One region of the Streptomyces sp. NPDC002742 genome, then DNA from elsewhere that is predicted to be linked to it. Evidence: riboswitches for the same ligand, from Rfam matches in the RefSeq annotation. Region 1 holds a riboswitch; the other holds the start of a gene.

Region 1 (4,936 bases):
GCGGCGACCGTGCAGCGCAGCCCGTCGTCCGCGGCCACGAGCCGTACACCGGCGGGCCGTACGAGGAGCGTGCCGGGCCCCTGGGCGGCGCCCTCGGGTACCGGGACCTTGCCCCAGGGGGTGTCGGCGGCCGTCGCGCCCACCGTCGCCCCGACCACGTTGTCGAAGCCGAGGAAGCGGGCCACGAACGCGTCCGCGGGACGCTGCCAGACCTCAAGTGGCGTACCGGACTGGGCGATCCGCCCGTCGCGCATGACCACGACCCGGTCCGCGAGCGCGAAGGCCTCGCCCTGGTCGTGGGTGACGGCGAGCACGGTCGTACCCAACTCGCCGAAGAGGTCGCGCAGTTCGACGACCAGCCGTTCGCGCAGTGAGCGGTCGAGCTGGCCGAGCGGTTCGTCGAGCATCAGCAGCCGGGGGCGCGGCGCGAGGGCGCGGGCCAGTGCCACCCGCTGCTGCTCGCCGCCGGAGAGCGAGGCGACGGCACGGTCCCGCGCTCCGGGCAGACCGACGAGGTCGAGCAACTCCGCCACCCGGGACGCCTGTCCGCTCCTCGACGTGCCGTGCATCCGCAGCCCGAAGGCCACGTTGCCGCCCACGTCCCGCTGCGGGAAGAGCTGATGGTCCTGGAACATCAGGCCGACGCCCCGCTTGTGCGCTGGAACGGCCGCCTGGTCCCGGCCGTCCAGCACCACACGGCCCCCGTCCAGCGGCTGGAGTCCGGCCACCGCCCGCAGCAGCGTGGACTTGCCGCTGCCGCTCGGCCCGAGCACGCACACGATCTCGTGCTCGGCGACATCGAGGTCGACGGCGTCGAGCACTGCCCGGCCGCCGAAGCGTACGGTCGCGCCCCGCAGGCTCAACAGCATCTAGAACTCCCCGGTCCGGTCGGTCCGTACCCGCTCCAGCAGCAAGAGCGCCACCGCGCACACCACCATCAGAATCGTCGAAAGGGCCATGGCCTGGCCGTAGTTGAGATCGCCCGCGCGCCCGAGCAGCCGGGCAACGGCGACCGGCAGCGTCGGGTTGTCGGGCCGTGCGACGAAGACGGTCGCCCCGAACTCCCCGAGGGAGACGGCGAAGGCGAACCCGGCCGCGATCAGCAGCGCCCGCCGCACCATCGGCAGATCGACCTCGCGCCACACCCGCCACGGCGACGCCCCGAGCACGGCAGCGGCCTCCCGCAGCCGCCCGTCCACCGCCCGCAGCACGGGCAGCATCGTCCGTACGACGAAGGGGACACCCACCAGCGCCTGCGCCAGCGGCACCAGGATCCAGCTGGCACGCAGATCCAGCGGCGGCTCGTCCAGGGCGATCAGGAACCCGAAACCCACGGTCACCGCCGAGACGCCGAGCGGCAGCATCAGCAGCGCGTCGAAGCCCCGCATGAGACGGCCGGCGCGCCGGGTGAGGGCCGCGGCGGCCAGACCGCCGATCAGTACGGCGATGGCGGTGGCGGCGAGCGCGTACTCCAGCGAGTTGCCGACCGCCTCGATCGGGGCGACGAGGAAGACACCTCCGTCGTCGTGGGTCAGCGCCCGGTAGTAGCTGAATCCCGGTGCGCCGAGGGACCGCTGGACGAGGACCGCGAGCGGCAGCACGAGGAGGACCGCGATGCTCGCCAGCACGCCCGCGAGGAGCCCCCACTGCCCGGCCCCGCGCGGCCTGCGCGCCGTCGTCTCCGGGGCCACCAGACGCAGCGCGGTCTCCCGGCGGCGTACGGTCGCCGCGTGCACGGCGAGGATCGCCCCCACCGCCACGAACTGGACGATCGTGAGCACCGCCGCCGTCGCGAGATCGAAGATCTCGGAGGTCTGCCGGTAGATCTCGACCTCGAGGGTCGAGAAGGTGGGGCCGCCGAGGATCTGCACCACACCGAACGAGGTGAAGGTGAAGAGGAAGACCATGAGTGCGGCGGCGGCCACGGCCGGCCCGAGCGCCGGCAGCGTCACCCTGCGCCAGGCCGCGAAGCGGGAGGCGCCGAGCACGCGGGCGGCCTCTTCCTGGCGCGGGTCGAGCTGCGACCAGAGCCCGCCGACGGTCCGTACGACGACCGCGTAGTTGAAGAAGACATGCGCCAGCAGGATCGCCCACACCGTGGTGTCCAGGCGTACGCCCCACAGCTCGTCGAGCAGCCCGCCCCGGCCGACCAGCGCGAGGAACGCCGTGCCGACGACCACGGTCGGCAGCACGAAGGGCACCGTGACCACGGCCCGGAGTATCTGCTTGCCCCTGAAATCGAAGCGCGCGAAGACGTACGCGCCGGGGAGCGCCACCAGGAGCGTGAGCGCCGTCGAGGCGAGCGCCTGCCAGGTGGTGAACCACAGCACGTGCCGGATGTCCGGCCGGGTCGCCACGTCCCAGATCCGGCCGAGCTGCCATCCGCCGTCCCCGTGGAGCCCGCGCGAGACGATCGCGGCCACGGGGTAGGCGAAGAAGACCGCGAAGAACGCGACGGGCAGGGCCATCAGCGCGAACCGCGTCACGCCCTGCCCGCGCGCCTTTCCCGAAGCCTTGCCGTCCTCGCCGGTCCCGCCGCCCTCGCCGACCCCGTCGGCCCGGTCCGCGCCGTCCGCGCCGTCGGCTACTTCAGTACGAGCGAGGTCCACGACTTGACCCACTGGTCGCGATCGGCGGCGATCTTCGCGGGCGCCAGGATCTCGGGATCCTTGGCCTGCGGACCGAACCGGGTGAACTCCGCCGGCACCCGCGCCCCCTCACGCACCGGGTAGACGAACATGTTGAGCGGCATGTCCTCCTGGAACTCCTTGGTCAGCAGGAAGTCCAGGAACGCCTTGCCGCCCTTGGCGTTCTTGGCGTGGCTGAGCAGACCCGCGTACTCCACCTGCCGGAAGCAGGTGCCGGCCGCGACCCCGGTCGGGGCGGTGGTGGGCTTCGGCTTGGCGTAGATGACCTCGGCGGGTGGCGACGAGGCGTACGAGACGACGAGCGGGCGGTCGGCCTTGGCCTTCTTGCCGCCGGCGGAACCGGAGAACTCGTCGTTGTACGCCTGCTCCCAGCCGTCCACGACCTTCACCCCGTTGGCCTTGAGCTTCTTCCAGTAGCCCTGCCAGTTGTCGTCGCCGTAGTGCGCGGCGGACCCGAGCAGGAAACCGAGGCCGGGCGAGGACGTGGCGGCGTTCTCGGTCACGAGGAGATTCTTGTACGCGGGCTTGACCAGGTCGTCGAAGGACTGCGGCGGCGCCAGCTTGTGCTCGCTGAAGTAGGCCTTGTCGTAGTTGACGCAGATGTCGCCCGTGTCGATGGGGGTGACCCGGTGCTTGTCCTGGTCGGTCCGGTACTCGGGCATGACCAGGTCCGCGCCCTTGGCCGCGTACGGCTGGAACAGCCCGTTGTCGAGCGCGCGGGAGAGCAGGGTGTTGTCGACGCCGAAGAAGACGTCGCCCTGCGGGTTGTCCTTGGTCAGGATCGCCTTGTTGACGGCCTGCCCGGCGTCGCCGTCCATGAGGACGCGGACCTTGTAGCCGGACCGCTTCTCGAAGTCCTTGAGCACGCTCTTCGACACGAGCCACGAGTCGTGGCTGACGAGCGTGATCGTCTTCGAGTCGCCCGAGCCGGCGGTGTCGGACGAGCCGCACGCGGACAGCGCGGGCAGCGCGACGAGACCGAGCCCGACGGCCAAGGCCGCGAACCGCCTGCCGGCGCTGGTGGTGGTGCTCACTGATTCCTCCTGGGTGACCAGGAAGAGACGCGGCCCCGCCCGGGACCTCTGACGGTTCCCGGGCAGGGCGCAACAGCTTGAGTAATGACCGAACTTCCTACCCAGAATGACCTGGGCAAGGTTCAGAGGGTCTGCGGTCTGTCCCGCACTCTCAGCGCTGTGGCGCTCCCCTGTCGGAATATGAAGATGTCGGAATATGAAGGCGTACTGACCCGACTCAGACTACCGCTCGGTCGCGGCGAGCTGACCACACGCTCCGTCGATCTCCTGGCCCCGGGTGTCCCGGACGGTCACCGGCACGCCATGGGCCGCGATGGCCTCGACGAAGGCCTTCTCGTCCTCGGGCCGCGAGGCGGTCCACTTCGAGCCCGGGGTCGGGTTCAGCGGGATGAGGTTGACATGCACGGGCTTGCCCTTGAGCATCCGCCCGAGCCGGTCACCACGCCACGCCTGGTCGTTGATGTCCCGGATCAGGGCGTACTCGATCGACAGGCGCCGCCCGGACTTCGCCGCGTACTCCCACCCGGCGTCCAGCACCTCGCGCACCTTCCACCGCGTGTTCACGGGTACGAGGGTGTCGCGCAGCTCGTCGTCGGGAGCGTGCAGGGAGATCGCGAGCCGGCACTTGAAGCCCTCGTCGGAGAACCGGTTGATGGCGGGGACCAGCCCGACCGTCGACACGGTGATACCGCGCTGCGAGAGCCCGAGCCCGTCCGGCTCGGAGTCGGTGAGGGCCCGGATCGCCCCGACCACCCGCTTGTAGTTGGCGAGCGGCTCGCCCATCCCCATGAAGACGATGTTGCTCAGCCGCGCCGGACCGCCGGGGATCTCGCCGTCGCGGAGCGCCCGCATACCGTCGACGATCTGGTGCACGATCTCGCCGGTCGACAGGTTCCGGTCGAGGCCGGCCTGTCCGGTGGCGCAGAAGGGGCAGTTCATCCCGCAGCCCGCCTGCGAGCTGATGCACATGGTCACCCGGTCCGGGTAGCGCATCAGCACGGACTCGACGAGCGTGCCGTCGAAGAGCCGCCACAGGGTCTTGCGGGTGGTGTCCTGGTCGGTCGACAGATGCCGTACGACCGTCATCAGCTCGGGAAGCAGTGCCTCCTGGAGCTTGCCGCGCGAGGCGGCCGGGATGTCCGTCCACTCGGCGGGGTCGTGCGCGTACCGGGCGAAGTAGTGCTGCGAGAGCTGCTTGGCACGAAACGGCTTCTCACCGATCGCGGCAACAGCCTCTTTGCGCTCGGCAGGCGT
Region 2 (4,936 bases), on a different contig from region 1:
GCGCCAGCCGTGCCACCGACTTGGCCTCGCGGATGAACCGCTCGACGAAGGAACCGTCGGCGGCCAGCGTCGGGTGCATCACCTTGAGGGCGAGCACGCGGTCGAGGCGGGTGTCCAGGGCCCTGTAGACCGTGGCCATCCCGCCCACCGCGATCCGTGCGTCGACGCGGTAACGGCCGTCGAGCACGTGTCCGACAAGGGGGTCCTGAAGGGTCGTATCCACGCAGGTGAGTCTACGAGCCGCCACCGTCACGACGCCCCGTTCGGCGGATACCGGGGCCCGACTGCAGCCGAGCTGTGACGCACATCGCACGCACGAAGGTCCGTTCATCGCGCAGATGTCCGATCAGGTCCCGTTCGCCACCGCAAGGCCACAACGCGACAACCTGCGCCGTCACGGAACCCGTCCACGACCGGCCGCCGCGTTCACCACCGCGCGGTCCGCGCATGACACCAGACGCACGTCGCAAGGGGCGCACTCGGGAGCGCGCGGACACCACGCACCCGCGGCGCCCGCCCCCGCGGGGGGCCCGCCGCGCCCGTCCGGCCGGAAACCGACGTTCCGGCGGTACGTCGGCAGCTGATCAGAACGCCGGGCGTTCCGGGTCCAGCGCCGCCGTGCCCTCCACGGGAGAGGACGCGTGGGCGAAGTGCCGCCGGGGGATGCGCCCCGCCCGCCGCGCCAGGCGCCCCGCCTCCACGGCGTGCCGCATGGCCTCCGCCATCAGCACGGGCTCCTGCGCCCGCGTCACCGCCGAGGCGAGCATGACCCCCGCACACCCCAGCTCCATCGCGAGCGCCGCGTCCGACGCCGTACCCGCCCCCGCGTCCAGGATCACCGGCACGCGCGCGTGCTCGACGATCAGCTGGAAGTTGTGCGGGTTGCGGATCCCGAGCCCGGACCCGATGGGTGAGCCGAGCGGCATGATCGCCGCGCAGCCGACATCCTCCAGCTTGCGCGCCAGCACCGGGTCGTCGTTCGTGTACGGCAGCACGGTGAAGCCGTCGTCGACCAGCGTCTCCGCCGCGTCGAGCAGTTCGATCGGGTCGGGCAGGAGGGTGCGCTCGTCGGCGATGACCTCCAGTTTGACCAGGTCGGTGCCCAGCGCCTCGCGCGCCAGCCGGGCGGTCAGCACGGCCTCACCGGCGGTGTAGCAGCCGGCCGTGTTCGGCAGGACGCGGATGCCCAGCCGGTCGAGCACCGACAGGACCGAGCCGTGCACGGACGCGTCCACGCGCCGCATCGCGACCGTCGTCAGCTCCGTGCCGGACGCCACCAGGGAGCGCTCCAGCACGTCGAGGCTGGGCGCACCGCCCGTCCCCATGATCAGCCGGGAAGCGTAGGCCGTACCACCGAGGACGAAGGGATCGTCGGCCATGGGTCAGCCTCCTTGGACGGCGGTGAGGACTTCCACGCGGTCGCCCTCGGTGAGGGAGGTGGACGACCACTGCGCGCGCGGGACGACGGTTTCGTTCAGGGCGGCGGCCACTCCGGCCGGTGCCGGGGTGAGCGTCGCGACGAGCGCGTCGAGAGCGGTTCCCGCGGCGATCCGCTGCCGCTCCCCGTTGACGACGATGTTCATGCGGGCTGCTCCGTGAGGGCGGTGGCGCCGAAGCGCAGGGGCGTGAAGGGGCGGGCTTCGGCGGGGAGTTCGCCGGTGGCGAGGGCATGGGCCATCGCGTCGCCGGTGACGGGTGTCAGGAGCACGCCGTTGCGGAAGTGCCCGGTGGCCAGCAGCAGTCCGTCCAGTGCCGTCGGACCGAGCAGCGGCGCGTTGTCGGGGGAGCCGGGGCGCAGCCCGGCACGGGTCTCGGTGAGCGGCAGCTCGGTGATCCCGGGGACCAGCTCGTGGGCGTCGCGCAGCAGCTCGTAGACGCCGCCCGCCGTCACGGTGGTGTCCCAGCCCAGCTCCTCGCTGGTCGCGCCGACCACGAGCTCGCCGTTCCGGCGCGGCACGAGGTAGACGTGACTGCCGCGCACCACGGCCCGCACGGTGCGGTTGAGGAAGGGCGCGTACCGCTGGGGCACGGTCAATCGCAGCACCTGCCCCTTGACCGGGCGCACCGGCGGCCGGGCGTCGTCGGGGACGCCCGCCAGCCGCCCGCTGAGGCTGCCGCCGGCGAGCACCACCTGGCCCGCGGTGAGTTCGGTGCCGTCCGTGGTGACCACTCCCGCGGCCCGGTCCCCCGCGAGCGCCAGGCGCTCCGCCCAGGTCCGGTGCAGGACCACTCCGGCCCGCTCGCACGCCGTGACCAGGGCTGCCGCGAGGCGCCGCGGGTCGATCTGGTGGTCACCGTCGACCCGAAGACCCCCGCGCACGCCCGGTGCGAGCATCGGCTCCAGGCGGCGGCACTCACGACCGCTCAGCCACTCCGACTCCAGCCCCGACCGGACCTGCAGAGCGTGCAGTTCCCGCAGGTGGGCGCGGTCGTCGGCGTCCAGCGCGACGGCCAGCGTGCCGCACCGGCGGTATCCGAGATCCTGGCCGGTCGCCTCGGTCAGTTCGGCGGCGAAGTCCGGATAGCGGCGCGCGGAGGCGAGGTTGAGACCCAGCAGGGTCTCCTCGCCGAAGTGCAGTTCCGTGACGGCGGCGAGCATTCCGGCCGCGACCTGGGCGGCCCCGCCCCCCGGCTCCGGGTCCACGAGCGCGGTGGTGAACCCGCGTTGCGCGGCCCGCCAGGCCGTCACCAGACCGATGATTCCGCCCCCGATGACGAGGACGTCTGACGAACGCGTGGGCGACATGGGCGTCCAGCCCCTCCCTTCGCCGGCATGACCCGGATCAGGTTCGTACGGTCGGAGGCCGCCCCAGCCTCCCTCTCAGCCCGGTGCGTCCGGGCTCCCGCGAGTGCTTTACGTTGGCCACCCTAGCCCGCCCCGCTCCGTCTCAGTAAGGGAGCCTCCGCCCATGGCACGACCGCTCGACGGCCTCGTCCTCGCCCCCGTCGCCGACCAGGCGCCGGGCCAGGTCGGCACCCGCACCCGGTTCGCCTACCACGAGCGGGACGGCACGGTCTGGGCCGACTACGCGGGCGGCGACATCGTCCGCGGGCACCTCGTGGGCACCCGTGAGGGCGACCGCCTCGACTTCCGGTACGTACAGCTCAAGCGCGACGGGACCACCGCCTCGGGCCACTGCGTGTCCCTCGTCGTGGAACTGCCCGACGGACGCGTGCGGCTGGAGGAGACCTGGACGTGGGAGTCGCGGAAGGGCGCGGGGACGAGCGTGGTGGAAGAGCTGCGCGAGACGAGCCGTGTGGAACAGGTCACCGAGCACGTCCGCTGACTGACGAACGGTCAGGTGTCTATGGTGATCAGGTGAGTGAGCAGACGCAGGCACGGTCTCAGTCGCAGGGGCCCACGGCACGGCGGGTCGTCGTGGTGGGCGCGGGCATGGCCGGGGTGCAGACCGCGGTCGCCCTGCGCGAGCAGGGTTTCAGGGGCACCGTCACGCTGATCGGCGCTGAGCCGCATCAGCCGTACGACCGGCCGCCGCTGTCCAAGGCCGTCCTGCTGGGCAAGGCCGAGGGCTCCGCCTTCGACATCGACTTCGAGGCACTGGACATCGACCTGTGGCTCGGCCGCGAGGCGCTCGGCGTGCGCCCCGGCGACCACGAACTGGACACGGCCGCGGGGCCCGTCCCGTACGACGTCCTGGTCGTCGCCACCGGCGCCGAACCGATCCAGCTGCCCGGCGCCGAAGGCGTGCCCGGAGTGCATCTGCTGCGCACCCTGGACGACGCCGACCGGCTGCGTCCCGTTCTCACCCGGCAGCACGACATCGTGGTGGTCGGCGCGGGCTGGATCGGCGCCGAGTTCGCCACGGCCGCCCGCGAGGCGGGCTGCGCGGTCACCGTCGTCGAGGCCGCCGACCGGCCGCTCGCCGGCGCCCTGCCCGCCGAGGTGGCCGCCCCGATGGCCGCCTGGTACGCGGACAGCGGGGCCACGCTGCGCACCCACGCGCGCGTGCAGCGCATCGAGCCGGGCGCGGTGATCCTGGACGACGGCTCCCGGGTGCCCGCGGGCGCCGTCGTGGTCGGGATCGGGGCGCGGCCCGCGACCGCCTGGATCGCCGGCTCCGGCATCGAACTCGGCGCCCACCGCGAGATCGTCGCCGACGACCACCTGCGCACCTCCCTGCCGGACGTCTACGCGGTCGGCGACTGCGCCTCCTTCCCGTCGGGACGCTACGAGGACCGGCTCCTCGTCCACCACTGGGACAACGCCCTCCAGGGCCCCCGCACGGTCGCCCTGAACATCGTCGGAGAGGCGCCCGCCGCCTACGACCCCGTGCCGTACTTCTGGTCCGAGCAGTTCGGCCGCTTCGTGCAGTACGTCGGCCACCACGCGCCCGACGACACCCTGGCGTGGCGCGGCGACCCCTCGGGTGCCTCCTGGTCGGTGTGCTGGCTCCGCGAGACCCGTCTGGTCGCCCTCCTGGCGGTGGGCCGCCCGAGGGATCTCGCCCAGGGCCGCCGGCTCATCGAGGCGGGCGCCCTCATGGATCCGGAGCTGCTCGCGGACCCGTCGAGGCCGCTGAAGGGCGCCACGGCCTGATCCGTCACCCCAGGTCGGACGCCCTTGGCTTCCGACTGTCGGTCCGGGATGGCAGGCTTGTCCCGTGACCGAGATTGACGCAAAGATCGATGCTCTCGTCCCCGCCTGGCTCACCCTCCCCGATATTGCCGAACAGTTCGGCATCGAGGTGACGCGCGTCCGGCAGCTGGTCAAGGACGGCCAGCTGATCGCCGTACGCCGTGGTGAGAACCGCGCGCTGCACGTCCCCGCCGACTTCATCGACGCGGACGAGCAGAAGGTCGTCAAGGGCCTGGCCGGCACCCTGACGCTCCTGAGGGACGACGGCTTCTCCGACGAAGAGGCCCTCGAGTGGCTCTTCACCCCCGACCCGAGCCTGCCCGGCACCCCCGCGCAGGC

What was found. Region 1 has a riboswitch for thiamine pyrophosphate ahead of ACFYW8_RS27660 (thiamine ABC transporter substrate binding subunit). Riboswitches for the same ligand answer to the same signal wherever they lie in the genome.
Region 2: it holds a riboswitch for thiamine pyrophosphate, as region 1 does, so the genes downstream of both, thiO (glycine oxidase ThiO) here and ACFYW8_RS27660 (thiamine ABC transporter substrate binding subunit) in region 1, are expected to answer to the same signal.

What each region holds. Positions count from the first base shown of each region.
Region 1 covers NZ_JBIAQF010000016.1:97,839-102,774, reverse strand. Annotated here, with positions in the region: gene ACFYW8_RS27670 (ABC transporter ATP-binding protein) at 1-869, opposite strand, end outside; gene ACFYW8_RS27665 (ABC transporter permease) at 870-2,609, opposite strand; gene ACFYW8_RS27660 (thiamine ABC transporter substrate binding subunit) at 2,585-3,682, opposite strand; TPP riboswitch at 3,759-3,864, opposite strand; gene rlmN (23S rRNA (adenine(2503)-C(2))-methyltransferase RlmN) at 3,905-4,936, opposite strand, start outside.
Region 2 covers NZ_JBIAQF010000008.1:308,157-313,092, reverse strand. Annotated here, with positions in the region: gene pknB (Stk1 family PASTA domain-containing Ser/Thr kinase) at 1-223, opposite strand, end outside; gene ACFYW8_RS17125 (thiazole synthase) at 585-1,379, opposite strand; gene thiS (sulfur carrier protein ThiS) at 1,383-1,583, opposite strand; gene thiO (glycine oxidase ThiO) at 1,580-2,746, opposite strand; TPP riboswitch at 2,744-2,857, opposite strand; gene ACFYW8_RS17110 (hypothetical protein) at 2,910-3,287, shown strand; gene ACFYW8_RS17105 (NAD(P)/FAD-dependent oxidoreductase) at 3,320-4,558, shown strand; gene ACFYW8_RS17100 (Rv2175c family DNA-binding protein) at 4,623-4,936, shown strand, end outside.